3 regions of the Caballeronia sp. SL1002 genome follow, and region 1 is predicted to be linked to each of the others. Evidence: predicted binding sites of a transcription regulator. Region 1 holds the regulator's gene; each other region holds the start of a gene.
What was found. Region 1 encodes FliA, which starts transcription of late flagellar genes. Its sites were predicted from a motif close to CTAAAGTTTNNNNNNNNNNNGCCGNTA; they were not measured.

Region 1 (4,749 bases):
TTCGACGACGTCGCCGGGAACCGCAACAATGGCATTGAGATAGATATCGGGCGTCGTCAGTAAGTTTGTCATCTTGAACCGCTTGAGTGGGCGGACGGCCAGCCGATCCGTGATGGCGAGACCGCGCCCCGAATCGAATAGACGTGCTTTACAACGCAGCCGGGCGATTCGCCTGTCCCTGCTGGAACGACCGCGACGAAACGGTCCATGGAAGCAGGATAGCGGATGTCCGCATGCGGCACACCGGCAACACAACCTGAAGGGTAGCGTTCGCCGAGCGCGCCCGATCGACCAATCAACCGCCCTAAAACCGGCTATTTCCGACGAATGGATATCGGCCCGTGCGCGCGCATAGGGGTGAATTGGCAGGAGAACGCAGGCTTGTTCGCGGGATAGGTTGCAGGGCTAACCGATATGCTGTGAGCTGGCAAAAGTGCGCAGCATCCGTTCTTACGTCGAGTGCGACTCGCCGGGATGTCAGGCGCGCAGACTTATTTCTTCAGGGTTTATTTCATATGGCGACGGTCAGCATTCTCATTCCCGCGTACAAACCGGATTATCTGCGCAAGGCGATCGCGAGCGCCCAGGAGCAGAGCTTCGCCGATATCGAAATCCTGGTCGGGGACGACACGACCGAGGGTGTGCTGCGCGACATCGTCGAAGGTATCGACGATCCGCGCGTGCAGTACTTTCACCACGGCTTTCGTGACGGCCGGGCCAATTCGCGGCGGCTTTGGGAGCGAGCGAGCGGACAGTACGTCAAGTGGCTTTACGACGACGATCTGCTGATGCCGCAGTCGGTCGAGGTGCTGATCGGCGCGCTCGGGCAGCATCCGGAATCGGTCATGGCGTTTCACGAGCGGGTGTTTATCGACGGCGGCGACAACATCGTCCATGTGCCGCCTTCACTGATCGCCACGGGCGAGACGGCGCTGATCGATCGCAAGTTTCTCGTGCAGAACATGATCGCCGGTGCGAACAATTTCATCGGCGAGCCGAGCAACGTGATGATGGTCCGCGATCGCGTCGATTTCTCGTCGCTCATGGCGTATCGCGCGTGGAACGTGACTTTCCTGAACGATGTCGCGATGTACATGAATCTCGCCGCGCAGGCTCCGCTGGTTCTGGTGGGCGGCTACATGAGCTGCTTTCGCAAGCACGCGGCGCAGACGTCGAGCGGATCGAGTCCGATCATCGCGGCCGGCTACTACGAGTGGGAAGTGATGGTGCGCGGCGAAGCGTCGGCGGGCCAGTTCTCGGTCGACGGGCTGGTAAAAGCCGCCGGGCACCTGAAGAAGGTGTACGGGCACGGAATCGAGACGCTTGGCATCGCGGAACTGGTTCCCTTGCTGAACAACTTGCAGGAATTGACCGCGCAGCCGACGGCGGACCTCTTCGATTCGCCGCAATTCCGCGCCGACGTCGCGAACGTCGGCACGATGATGGGACGCCGTCTGGCCGCAGTGTAACGCCAGCAATTTCTTTCGCGCCCGCGTGCCCGGGCGCAACGCTTTCCCTTCCTTGGCCCTTGCGGTGGCACGCATTCGATGCCGCCGCGCCTCCCGGAGCCGATCCGTGCAATAGCACCGGTCGCGCCTCACGTTTCACCTCATCCCAAAAACTCGCGATCGTTCGGTATCTGCGCGCTCAGGCTCGGAATATCGGTTTTATCGCGCCCACGTCGGGCGCAGGCAGAACTACGCGCGCCATATCGGCGGAGATTTCGTGGGGGGTTTTAAAGCAGGCTCGGAGGGCTAGCCATCGAGACCGTGTTCGGGCATTCGCTGACTCGCGACGCTGAAAAAAAGCAGGCGACGCGTCGCCTCGCATTCGCGAGTGGCGTGCTGCTCGTCCATGCCGCGCCACGGCGATCGCGACTTTCGAGCCGCGGTGAATGGCGAATCAGCCCGCTGCGCTCGGCGTAGGCCGTGTATGGGAACGGCGACCCGGAATCTGGCGCGGCAGGCGGGGACGGATCCGCTGAGCGGCTGCCGAACCGTCTTGCGCTGGAGCATTCCATCGGCCGCGCGGCCGACGACAACAACGCAAACGGCACTGAGCGCGACGGCGCTGCGGCTGATCGACCTCGATGGTTTCAAGGACGTGACCGACACCTGCGGCCATGCGGCCGGCAGACGTGCTGCTGCAAGCCTTCGCGGACCTGCCGGCGCGACGCGTGCGCAAGAGCGGTACGGTGGCAACGAACTTGTCGTGGCGCGCGACGTGGCCAGGCAGAACGACGTGCAGGCGAGCGCGGACGATATCCACGGCGTGCTGGCGACGCCTCTGACGGTGCAGGATCACGCGGTGCCGGATGGCGCGTACGCGCCGTTACAGGATATCGCCGCGCCAATGCGCGCCGCCAACCGCGCGATGCACCGCGTTAAAACTAAAACGTCCGGCCGTAACCGCACGGAATCCGCCGTGCGGCGCGGCTTCGAACCGGACGCGGGTCCGGCAAACCGCTGAAGTTACGCTGCGACGCCCGACCACGCCTGTTCGCGCAGTTTCGCGCGAAGCCGCGCGACGGCCTGGCTGTGCAACTGGCAAACCCGCGATTCGCTCACTTCCATCACCGCGCCGATTTCGCGCAGGTTCAGGCCGCGTTCGTAGTACAGGCTCATCAGCAGCTTTTCGCGTTCCGGCAGCTTGTCGATGGCTTCGATCAGCGCCGAGCGCAGGCTGTCGTCGAGCAGCGCGGAGAGCGGATCCGAACGGTCGACGCAATAGCGGTCGAGGAACGGCTCGTCGTCGGCGGAGCGGTCGAAGTCTTCGTAATAGATCAACTGGCTGCCGTGCAAGTCCTGCAGCATGGTCTGGTATTCGTCGAGCGGCATTTGCATGTGCTCGGCGATTTCCGTCTCGCTCGCCGACCGGCCAAGGTTCTGTTCAACCTTGTGAACCGCCGATTCCACCTCGCGCGAGGTCTTGCGCATGCTGCGCGGCAGCCAGTCGTTCGCGCGCAGTTCGTCCAGCATCGCGCCGCGGATTCGCTGGCTCGCGTAGGTTTCGAACTGAGCGCCCTGATCTTCCTTGTAGCGGCCAGCCGCATCAAGAAGGCCGATCATGCCGGCCTGAATCAGGTCGTCGAGATCGACGCTCGCCGGCATTTTAGCGACGAGCTGCAGGCCGAGCCGTCGCACGAGCGGCGCATAGCGCGTCAGCACGTCGGCTTGAGAGAGTTTTCCTTGGGCGTTGTACATCGTAATCCCCTGTTCCTGTATCACACCGAAACCGCGCTGCTCATGGCAAAGGCGGAGGCGGTCTCGGCGCGGTGTGTCGGGGCAAATTTCGCGGCTAATTCCGCGGATGTCCCGGCACGCGTGCCCGTCATGTCAACTTCACTCATCGGCTCGGCCGTGAGGTCCAGACCGCGCGCCGCTTTCGCGGGACGCATCGGCCAATACTGCAGTTCTGCTGCGATATAGCGGTAATCGCGGGCGGCGGCGGTGGCCGGGAACGCGTCGACCGCGCACCGTCCAAGTTCGCGCGCCCGTGCCACACGGGCATCTTCGGCGACATATCCGGCCTGGCTCAGCGACACCGCCAGATACCGGCTCGCGACGCCCGCGAGGTTATCGAAGGCGACCGATGCGTCGGCCGCGTTCTGAACGTGGTTCACCAGCACGCGAAACTGTGCGATGGCGTGCGCGTAGTGCAGGCGCTTCATGCAAGCGTAGGCTTCGGTGATCGCGGCCGCGGCCACCCGCGTGACGATCAAGAAGTCCTGCGCCTGAGCCGCGAGCGACGACAACGCGCCGTTGCGATCCAGTTGCGTGTCGATCAGCACGATGTCGGCGGGACCGTCGAGCAGCACGCGGCTGCGCGCGGCATCGTGGCTCACGCGTTCGTCGCGGGCTGCGGCGATCAGCGAAAAACCGAGTTCGGTGCGCGTCACGGCGTCCTGTAAAAAGCGCTTGCCCGCCATCACGGCAGCCAGCGCGCCCGTGTCCTTCAAACCCACCAGCGACGCGATCGAGCCTGAATTCTGCCGTTCGTCGATCACCAGCACGTCCTTGCCTTGCTGCGCGAGCGCGGCGGCGAGGTTCACGACAGTCGACGTGCAGCCTATTCCCGCTGGCCCGCCCGCCACTGCCACCACACGCGACCCGCTATGCGTGAGCAGCCTTCGCAGGCCCTCCGCCTGGTCGAGTACGAGCTTATCCAAAGTGGACCTCATGGAGTTCGGTGGCGGCGCGCGCGGACAGCGCGGACAGCAATGCGGGTACTTCTTCGTCTTGCGGCACGAACGGCGAGCCGTCGCGCGGAATGCAGAATGCGCTCTTGATCAGGAACCGCTTGGTGGCGACGTACAGGTTTTCCGGCACCTTCTGACCCGTCGATACGTAATGCACCGGCAGCTTGTAGCGGATCACCGTATCGATCACGCCGCCCAGATTGGTCGCTTCGTCGAGTTTGGTCAGGATGCAGCCCGCGAGCGGCGGCTGGTCCGGCGCGCTCTGATAGGCCTGCACGACTTCGTTCAGCGTGTCGCCGTGGCTCGTCGCGTTCAGCAGCAAGAGGCGCTGCACCGGCAGACCCGCGCCGCACAGCATCGAAATGTGGTCGGACACCATGCGGTCGCGCTGGCTCATGCCGATCGTATCGATCAGCACGATGTGCTTGTTGCGCAATTCGGACAGCGCGAGTTGCAGGTCGGCCGCGTCTTTCACCGCGTGGACCGAAACGCCGAGAATCTTGCCGAAGATGCGCAATTGTTCATGCGCGCCGATCCGGTAGCTGTCGGTG
Region 2 (4,749 bases), 370 kb from region 1:
GACCCTGCATGCGTTGAATCCGTAATTTCGAATGCGCCGTCCCAGTTGCCGTCGTCGACGATGGCCTGCTCGGCTTGCGTGAGCACGTGCAGCGGCGGCGCGTTCGGGCCGTCCGGCACGTAGTCGGGGACGACTGCCGCGACCGGCGCGGCCGGTGTTGCTGCCGGTGCCGCTGCGGGAGCTGAAGTTGCAGCAACCGCCGCCGGCGCTCCGCCGTCTTCGCTCTTCAGACGTTCGAGCTTCGCGCAGATCGCGGCGGCCGCCGCCGCGTCCGGCTCGGCGCTCGCGCGATACGCGGCGAGCTGGTCCGAGAGCACGTCCTTGGTTGCAAGAAACGTGTCGATCATGTCGCGGCGCAGAACGAGTTCGTTGTTGCGGGCGCGGTCGAGCAGCGACTCCAGGATGTGGGTCGTCTCGGTCAGCGCGGTAAAGCCGAACGTGGCCGCGCCGCCCTTGATCGAGTGCGCCGCGCGGAAGATCGCCGCGAGATCCTCGGGATCCGGGTTGGCGATATCGAGAACGAGCAGCAACTGCTCCATCTGCGCGAGCAGCTCGTCGGCCTCGTCGAAGAAGGTTTGATAGAACTGGGTAATATCGAGTGTCATGCTTTTCTCACCGCCAAAAGGCTGGGTCAGTCGTCGCCGCTATTCGCGTTTTAAGTAGGTCCGGCTTCCTTGCGGCCCTGGCCGCCAGGACGCCGTTCTAGTCCTGTTCCGCCGCTTCCGAGATCGCCGCCACGACTTCCGTGAGCAGGTCCGGGTCCAGCGGTTTTTCGATCCAGCCCGTCGCGCCGGCCGCCCGCGCCGCATCCTTGAAGGGCTCGCCGGACTCCGTCGTGAGGACGAGGATCGGAGTGGCCTTGTAGGCGTGGTTCGCGCGCAGCTCCGCGATCAGGTCGAGGCCGCTTTTACCCGGCATGTGGTGATCGGTCAGCACGAGATCGAACGGCTCGGCGAGCGCCGACTCCAGTCCTTCCACGCCGTCGGCGGCCACGGTGACGCTGTAGCCGGACGCCGTGAGCGTCGCCGCGAGGATTTGCCGCATGGCGGCGGAGTCGTCGATTGCCAGAATGTTCTTGATCATGGAATTCTCTGCTGGTGATGGCCGGTCGGTCGCTGTCTTCTCGGGCAGCGTCGCGCCGGTCACTAAGCTGTCTTAACGTCGCCGCAGCGCAGGACTTGAGGGTTAATGCGTCGAAGTTGCTTGCGAAATAGGCAAAATCGACGAAATTTGCACGGGCGTCGGGGCGCGATGCGCCGGGTCGAGCGCGGCAGGCACCGTCGCGGCGGCCGGACGGATTGCTCCAGACGTTGCGGAATGAGCCGGAATGCCCGGAATCAGCCGGTCGAACAGCGGTTTATTGCCGGATTTAGGCAGTTTGGTATCGATACCCGCGCCGGCTGCGTTGTCCGACACCGTGGTCGCGCTCGAATCGTCGCGCGTCATGGCTTCCTCGGACTTCCGGTTCAGCACGATGATGCTGATCCGCCGGTTTTCCGGGTCCATTGCATCTTTCTTGTTCAGGTTCTGCGTCGATGCAAGGCCGAGCACGCGCAACACCTTCGCCTCGTCCATGCCGCCCGAAATGAGTTCGCGCCGCGACGCGTTCGCGCGATCCGCCGACAATTCCCAGTTGCTGTAGCCCTTTTCGCCGCCCGCGTAGCGCACGGCGTCCGTGTGGCCCTGCACGACAATCCGGTTCGGCACGTCGTTGAGCGTCTTGCCGATCTCGCGCAGGATGTCGCGCATGTACGGCTGCACGTTGTCGCTGGAGAGCGCGAACATCGGCCGCTTCTGCGTATCGACAATTTCGATGCGCAGCCCGGTCAGCGTGGAGTCGATACGGATCTGCTGCTTGAACTGGCGCAGCATCGGATTGGCTTCGATGGCGGCCATCAGCTTCACCTGAAGGTCGTGCAGCCGCGCCTGTTCGCGCCGCTCCAGTTCGCCGGTGGCGTCTTTCAGCGCCTGTTCGTCGGGCTTGGCCGACGTGCGCTTGCCGAGCTTGGAATCGAGCGTTGACGCGGGGTCGTTAAGACGCACCGTGCCGTGCTCGGGGTTCGAGATGTCGTTGCCGCCGCCATTCAGGATGCTCGAATCCATGCCGCTGCCTTCGCCGCCGAGAATCGCGGCCTTGAGCGGCATGTTGAAATATTCCGCGATCCCGCGCCGTTGCACTTGCGACACCGAACTGAGCAGCCACATCAGCAGGAAGAACGCCATCATCGCGGTCATGAAGTCGGCGTAGGCGAGCTTCCACGCGCCGCCGTGATGCGCCTTCCTGGACGAAATAATGCGCTTGATGTAAATCGGGCGGGATTTGTCGTTGCTCATCTCGATGCCTGTGAGGTCACGCGCGGCCTTGCGGCGCGCTTATTTGGCCTTGACCCGGCGCACGTGTTCTTCCAGTTCGGTGAACGACGGGCGCTCGGTCGAGAACAGCACCTTGCGGCCGAACTCCACCGCGATGGCGGGCGCGTAACCGTTCAGGCTCGCGAGAATGGTGACCTTGATGCACTGGAACATCTTGGTGGATTCGGCGAGCCGCTGTTCCGCGACGCTCGCGAGCGGACCGATCAGGCCGTAGGACATCAAAATGCCGAGGAACGTGCCGACCAGCGCCTGCGCGATCATCTCGCCGAGAATGGCGGGCGGCTGATCGGCGGACGCCATCGTGTGGACCACGCCCATCACGGCCGCGACGATACCGAACGCCGGCATTGCGTCGCCGACCTTGTGGAGCGCCTGCGCAGGGGCTTCGCCTTCGCTGTGATGCGTCTCGATTTCCTCGTCCATCAGGCTTTCGATCTCGAACGCGTTCATGTTGCCGCCGACCATCAGCCGCAGGTAATCGGTCGTGAACTCGACGATATGCTTGTCCGCGAGAATCATCGGGTACTGCGTGAAGATCGGGCTTTTTTCGGGATCGTCGATATCCGCTTCGAGCGTGAGCGTGCCTTCCTTGCGCGCCTTCGCGAGCAGGACGTAGAGCAGGCCCATCAGCTCCATGTAGACCGCCTTGTCGTACTTGGACCCTTTGAAGAGGGTGGGGATCACGCGCAACGTCGCCTTGATCGTCTTCATCCCGTTGCCGAGGATGAACGCGCCGACTCCGGCGCCCGCGATCATCAGGATTTCCACCGGTTGCACGAGCGCCCCCAGATGACCGCCTTCCAGCGCATAACCGCCGAAAACGGACAGCAAAGTCACTAGTGTTCCCACGAAAATCAGCACTTTTGAATCCTCAAGGTTTGTTGCGGTAACACCGCCGTTTATTGGTTTACGGCAGGTCGTTCGAAAACTTTGAGGAAAAAATTGCCGGGCAAACGGTTGGCTTACGGCTGAGCGGCGTGTGCTGCAGAGGCGTCGAGGCTTCGTGGGACGGGCTTCCGAAGGTGTTTTTGGACTCGCTGCGCGGACGGCCCTTGGCGGCGCTACTTCTTTCGGACTAGCTCGTCGGAACGAGCGACACAAGGTCGCGTCGTCCGCCTGGGCGATATTCAACCGGTTGCGCGCGCGCCAAGCTGGAGGCCAATCTCACTCCACCGGCCCGGCTGACGGGCAATGCCGCCATGACCGCCCCGCGCAAGTCGTCCCTCCAGATTCCAGGCCAGCCTGCGCTCGATCCACGCGCCTGGCGCGTTCTCGGATCGAGCACATTCGCCTTCACCATGTGCTTTGCCATCTGGATGATGTTCGCGATTCTCGGCATCCCGCTCAAACAGCAGCTCGGCCTCTCCGACACCCAGTTCGGCATGATCGCGGCCGCGCCGGTGCTCTCGGGCGCGCTCGCCCGGGTGCCGCTCGGCATCTGCACCGACCGCTTCGGCGGCCGCATCGTTTTTCTCCTCACGATGCTGTCCACCGCCGTCCCGCTCTGGCTCATCGCCTATGCGAGCGCGTTCTGGCAGTTCATCGCGCTCGGGCTGCTGGTCGGTCTCGCGGGGGCCTGCTTTTCGATCGGCACGCCGTATGTGGCGCGCTGGTTCCCCAAATCGCGCCAAGGATTCGCGATGGGGATTTTCGGCGCGGGCAACTCCGGCGCGGCGCTGACCAAGTTCGTGGCGCCCATGCTCATCATCGCGGCCGGAACGTGGACGATCGTGCCGAAGGTCTACGCCGTTGCCATGCTCCTGACCGCGCTGGTGTTCTGGCTGACCTCCGCGAGCGACCCGCGGCATCGCGTCCCGAAAGCGGCGCAAAGCACGAACAACGCGCGCGTGCTGGCCGACCGGCGCGCGTGGCGCTACTCGCAGTATTACTCGGTGGTGTTCGGCGGCTACGTCGGACTGGCGCTGTGGATGCCGCACTACTACGTGACCCATTACGGCTTTCATATCGAGCAGGCCGCGCTGCTCGCCGCATGTTTTTCGCTGCCCGGCGGCGTGCTGCGCGCCTTCGGCGGCTGGTTATCGGACCGTTACGGCGCTTACCGCACGACCTGGGCGGTCATGTGGATCGTGTTCGCGTGCTTCTTCGTGCTGAGCTATCCGGAAACGCGCCTGGTGGTCGAATCGGCTAACGGGCCGCTCGATTTCGGCATCGCGCTGTCGCCAGCGGTCTTCACCGTGCTGATGTTCGTCGTCGGCATTGCGATGGCGATCGGCAAGGCCTCGGTCTTCAAGTTCATCTCCGACGATTACACCGACAACATCGGCGCGGTCTCAGGCGTCGTGGGCCTCGCGGGCGGCCTCGCCGGCTTCGCGCTGCCCATCCTGTTCGGCGCGCTCGTCGACCTCACCGGCGTGC
Region 3 (4,749 bases), on a different contig from region 1:
CCGCCGTTGTCGCCGACAATGAGGAACGTTGTCCCCGTCGCGTACGATTGCGTGATCGTCCCCGGGTTGTTCGCGACAAGTCCGCCGACCCCGCTTCCATGCGATCCGCTGCTCGCATCGCCTGTCGCATACGACTGATTGATGGTGCCCGTGTTCTCGCCGACGAGTCCGCCGAGGCCGCCTGGCCGCCTACGCCCGCGCTGCTGGATGAACGTTGAATGGTGCCGTCGTTGCGCGAAACCAGACCCCCCATGACCGAGCCGAGATTCTCCTCCGCGCCCACGCCGCCCGATGTATGCACGTTGACCAGCGTCCCGCGATTGCGGCCCGCAAGAAGCCCGAGTCGCGTACCGATCGCCGTGCTCGCATTGCCGCTCACAGTGAGATTGCGCACTATAGCGGCGGGTTCGACGATCGCGAACATGCCGACATAATCGTCGCTCGTAGCGTCGACGAGGTCCCTCATCGAAAACCCGGAGATGGTGTGCCCCATGCCGTCGAACTGTCCGGTGAATATCCTTGCAATCGAGAACATTGTTTACCTCGGCGCAATAGTCCCGCACGGCGCGGCAATAAGGCCATCGCCGCTTAAGGCTCGTGCGGAGTCTGTAAACAACAGTGCATAAACTGGAAGTGCTAACGTAAGGCTTACGCGTTGATTCTCTGTGGTTTGCCGGGATCGGGGCGCGCCAACCAAGCGTGTTTTGGCTGGTCGAGCATGGAACGCGCACGCTATTCCACAACAGGCACCGCCTCGATTTGACGCGTCGCGATCCAGCAAAGAATGGATCCCGCGCAAACCATCGACGCGCCTTGCCAGAAAGCGAAGGGCAACGGCGAATTCAGCAGCTTGGCCGCTAGCATCGACGAGAGGACGGGTATGAAGTAGGACGCCCCAGCAAGCACGGTCACGTTCCCGTGGAGGATGCCGATATTCCACGCGGCATAGCCGAATCCAAGCGCCGACGCCGCGAGCACGAGATAGATAACGGTGCGCAAACTGAAGTGCATCGCACCGCCGCCCTCGACGCCGCACTTAACCCATAGCGTGAGTGCAACCAGCATGAAGAACAGCGTCACGCCATTGCTTCCCTTGGCGATTCTGGCCGTGACCGTGCAATACGCGGCCCAGATCAATGCGCCGGCGAAAGCCAGGCCGAAGCTTAAGGGATTGGCTTCGACATTGGTCAGCATCTCGGCAACATTGAAACCCTGATCGCCGCCCAACACCCAGCCAATCCCCACGAGCGAGAGCAAGAACCCCGGAAAGATCAGGAAGTTCGAGCGCTGCCCGTTGAACAGAATGGCCGCAATCAGCGTGAATGTCGGCCATAGATAATTGACCATGCCAACCTCCACTGCCTGACGTCCATTGCTTGCATATCCGATCGAAAGCGACAGGCATAACTCGTAAGCGACGAACAGCAGGCTGCCCCAGACCAGATAGCGGCGCGAGAACCTCCGCAAGTTCGGAAATCCCACCGAGAAGAACAGGATGACCGAGGCCACCGTGTATATCATCGCGGCCCCTTCGGTTGCGCCGAGTCCTTCGCTCACACCGCGAATCAGGCCGACAATCGAGCTCCAGAGAAGCACCGCAACCAACCCGATAAGGGTCGCTTTTTTCCGTTCGCGCATGAATATAAGTTCGGTGTTGATGACCGGGATATCGGTGAACAAGCCCGTAACCAACCGCGGCATTCTTCGGACTCGTTTTGAAAGCGATGCAATGAACGGCCACATTATCGACGGCATGGCGCGCGTCGATAATGAATCCTTTGCCTTCGCGAGTTTGCCATGCACCTCGTTCACGTCACGATCGTCTCCGGCGACGTCGAAACGTTGCGCGCGTTTTTTGCCGATGTCGCGCAAATGGAAGTTGGACTTCGACCGCCATTCGGCGTCGACGGCTATTGCCTTTATCTCGACGGCCGTGCCGTCATTCATTTGGTCCATACGAGCGGACGGGCGGCCGCCGCCGTTCCTGTACCGCGCATCGACCATTTCGCTTTTCGCGTGAGCGACGCGCGCGCATGGACGGCACTGATCGACGATTGCGCGAGCGCGGCGCGGTCCCGATGCGCCCGTCCACGCGCTCTTTCAGCGGCGGCAATTCATGGCGCCACGGGTTCGTACACTGGACTTCCTCGAACCACGTTGTGCTGCCGGCGCACAGCACTTCGACGCGTTCCTGAAATAGCCGCCACGGCTGGCGGCCACGCGGGTGTGATCGGCTGCGTTCAGACCGCTTTCGTTTGCAGCAAGTCGCCTACGCTGCGCATCATGCCGTCGGCGATCTTGTTCGTATCGACCTTGTACGTGCCGTTGCGAAGCGCGGCCTTGATCGAGTCGACCTTCGCCGTGTCGATATCCGGGACGTTCGCCGCACGCAGCGCCGACACCGACGACAAGCTGACCGTCGAACTGCTCGCGCTCGTCTTTTGCACGGCGCCGACGGCGCTCGCCGCGTCGATGCTATTGATTGCCCGCGTGGCGCCGGTCTGGGTCACTGCGTTCGTGTTGTTGCTGGATTCGATCTTCATAAGGGCCTCTACTGTCCGTTTGTCGTGTGTTGAATTCTTTAACGGTCCCTCGTTTGAAAACTTCACCGTCCAGCAGGCTCCGCGAAGACCTCCAACGCCTACCGTAGCGCTGAGAGCCTTTCTGGGCGGGACTTCCAGGCAGTTGAAACAAAGTGCAACAAAGTGTGAGGAATCGCACATAGCCACTTTTAGCGGCAAAATCGCACGTGTTCGGTCCCTCACAGAGCGGCGCGCTGGCATTCCACTCGGGTTGTGCCGGAAACGAAAATCCCGCCTCACATCGAGATCGAATGCGACGCGAAACGCGGCTGCCTGCTCGCGCTGCTGCGACGCACAAGCCTCTACGCCTTTCCCGTACGGACATACCCCGATGCAAAAAAGTATCGGTTAGCGGTCTTAATTTCAGTGGCGAGATTACCGCTACGGGTCTATTTTTCTCCTACGGCAACCGCAACACGATCTACGCGAACTGTCGAAAAAAACAGAATAGGTTCAGGAGACAGACAGATGCACACGACGCTTGGCGCGGCGGCGCAGGCGCATTCCCGCGAAACGAAAAATATCCAGCCCGACCTGGAACTGGTGGCCGTGCGGCGGGACGAGTCCTTCAAGATCTGGTCCCATGGTTATCCCTATCGGACGGTGCGCTGGCACTTCCATCCCGAATACGAAATTCAGTTGATTACCTCGACGACAGGCAAATATTTCGTCGGGGATTTCATCGGGAACTTCGCGCCCGGCAATCTCGTGATGGTCGGCTCGAATCTTCCGCACAACTGGGTCAGCAGCGTGCCGAAGGGCGAACGCGTCGATGAACGCTGTCTGATCCTGCAGTTCGACGCGGACTTCATTGCGCGTGCAATCACGGCTTTCCCCGAACTCAAGCGCGTCGATTCGTTGCTCGATGCGTCGCGCTGGGGTGTTCTCTTCACGCCTGAAACAGGCGCGGCCGCCGAGCCGATCATGCGCGAATTGCTCGTCGCGAAGGGCTTGCGGCGCGTGACCCTGCTTCTTGCCCTGCTCGACTTGCTGGTGCAAAGCGTAGCGCCGATCAAGCTTGCCAGCGACACGTACTGCGCCGACCCGACGCGCTACGCCGAAACGCGCATCAACCATGTGCTGTCCTATATCGGCAAGAACCTGTCGCAAGAGTTGCACGAATCCGAATTGGCGGAACTCATCGGTCAAAGCGTCAGCGCGTTTTCGCGCTATTTCCGCCGGCACACCGGCGTTCCGTTCGTGCAGTACATCAACCGGCTGCGCATCAATCTCGCGTGCCAGTTGCTGATGTCGGGCGAACTGAGTATCACCGACATCTGTTACCGCGTCGGCTTCAACAACCTCTCGAATTTCAATCGACAGTTCTTGTCGCTCAAGGGCATGCCGCCGTCGCGATGGCGCGCCTATCAGCAACTCAATGCGGGCAGCGCGGCCGAATCGTCCGACGCCATGTCCCTCTCCGAAGTATTTGGTTAGCCCGTCACGGTCGGCATCGATCCGGACATCGCTGGCGAAGAACTTCAACAAAAAGCCTCAAGCGGCCCAACCACGGCAGAACCTGTGCCGATTTTTCTAAAAGACGGAGACATTCCATGACCAGACTTTCGAACCGACTGATCGGCGCCAGTGCGCTCGGCCTGAGCCTCATGAGCGGCACGGCGGCATGGGCCGCGCCCAGCGGCACGGTGGCTTTCCTGATGCCCGATCAAGCGTCGACACGCTATGAACAACACGATTTCCCCGGCTTCAAGGCCGAGATGAGCAAGCTCTGTCCCGATTGCAAGGTGCTCTATCAGAACGCCAATGCCGACGTCGCCACGCAGCAGCAGCAGTTCAACTCGGTGATCGCGCAGGGCGCCAAAGTGATCGTGCTCGATCCGGTGGATTCGACGGCCGCCGCGTCGCTCGTTCATATGGCGCAGGGTCAGGGCATCAAGGTCATCGCGTATGACCGGCCTGTACCGTCGACGCCCGCGAGCTACTACGTCTCGTTCGATAACGAAGGTATCGGCAAGGCCATCGCGCAATCGCTCGTTCAGCATCTGAAGGAATCGGGCGTGCCGGCCTCGAAGGGCGGCGTGCTTCAGGTCAACGGCTCGCCGACCGACGCGGCTGCGGGACTCATCAAAAAGGGCATTCACGCCGGACTGGAAGGCAGCGGCTACAAGACGCTGGCCGAGTACGACACGCCCGACTGGGCGCCGCC

Region 2: the regulator FliA is predicted to act here: its motif matches at 3,281-3,307, upstream of motA (flagellar motor stator protein MotA).
Region 3: the regulator FliA is predicted to act here: its motif matches at 2,583-2,609, upstream of flgM (flagellar biosynthesis anti-sigma factor FlgM).

Annotation. Positions count from the first base shown of each region.
Region 1 is NZ_JBYMUW010000002.1:2,968,774-2,973,522, forward strand. Features, by position in the region: gene AC3D25_RS16120 (3-oxoacyl-ACP synthase III family protein) at 1-72, opposite strand, end outside; gene AC3D25_RS16125 (glycosyltransferase family 2 protein) at 516-1,469, shown strand; gene AC3D25_RS16130 (diguanylate cyclase domain-containing protein) at 1,933-2,469, shown strand; gene AC3D25_RS16135 (RNA polymerase sigma factor FliA) at 2,472-3,203, opposite strand; gene AC3D25_RS16140 (MinD/ParA family ATP-binding protein) at 3,224-4,168, opposite strand; gene flhF (flagellar biosynthesis GTPase FlhF) at 4,161-4,749, opposite strand, start outside.
Region 2 is NZ_JBYMUW010000002.1:2,599,561-2,604,309, forward strand. Features, by position in the region: gene cheA (chemotaxis protein CheA) at 1-605, opposite strand, end outside; gene AC3D25_RS14490 (response regulator) at 703-1,083, opposite strand; gene motB (flagellar motor protein MotB) at 1,186-2,334, opposite strand; gene motA (flagellar motor stator protein MotA) at 2,374-3,234, opposite strand; gene AC3D25_RS14505 (MFS transporter) at 3,573-4,749, shown strand, end outside.
Region 3 is NZ_JBYMUW010000003.1:505,084-509,832, forward strand. Features, by position in the region: gene yddG (aromatic amino acid DMT transporter YddG) at 733-1,638, opposite strand; gene flgM (flagellar biosynthesis anti-sigma factor FlgM) at 2,241-2,543, opposite strand; gene AC3D25_RS19720 (AraC family transcriptional regulator) at 3,105-4,019, shown strand; gene AC3D25_RS19725 (ABC transporter substrate-binding protein) at 4,136-4,749, shown strand, end outside.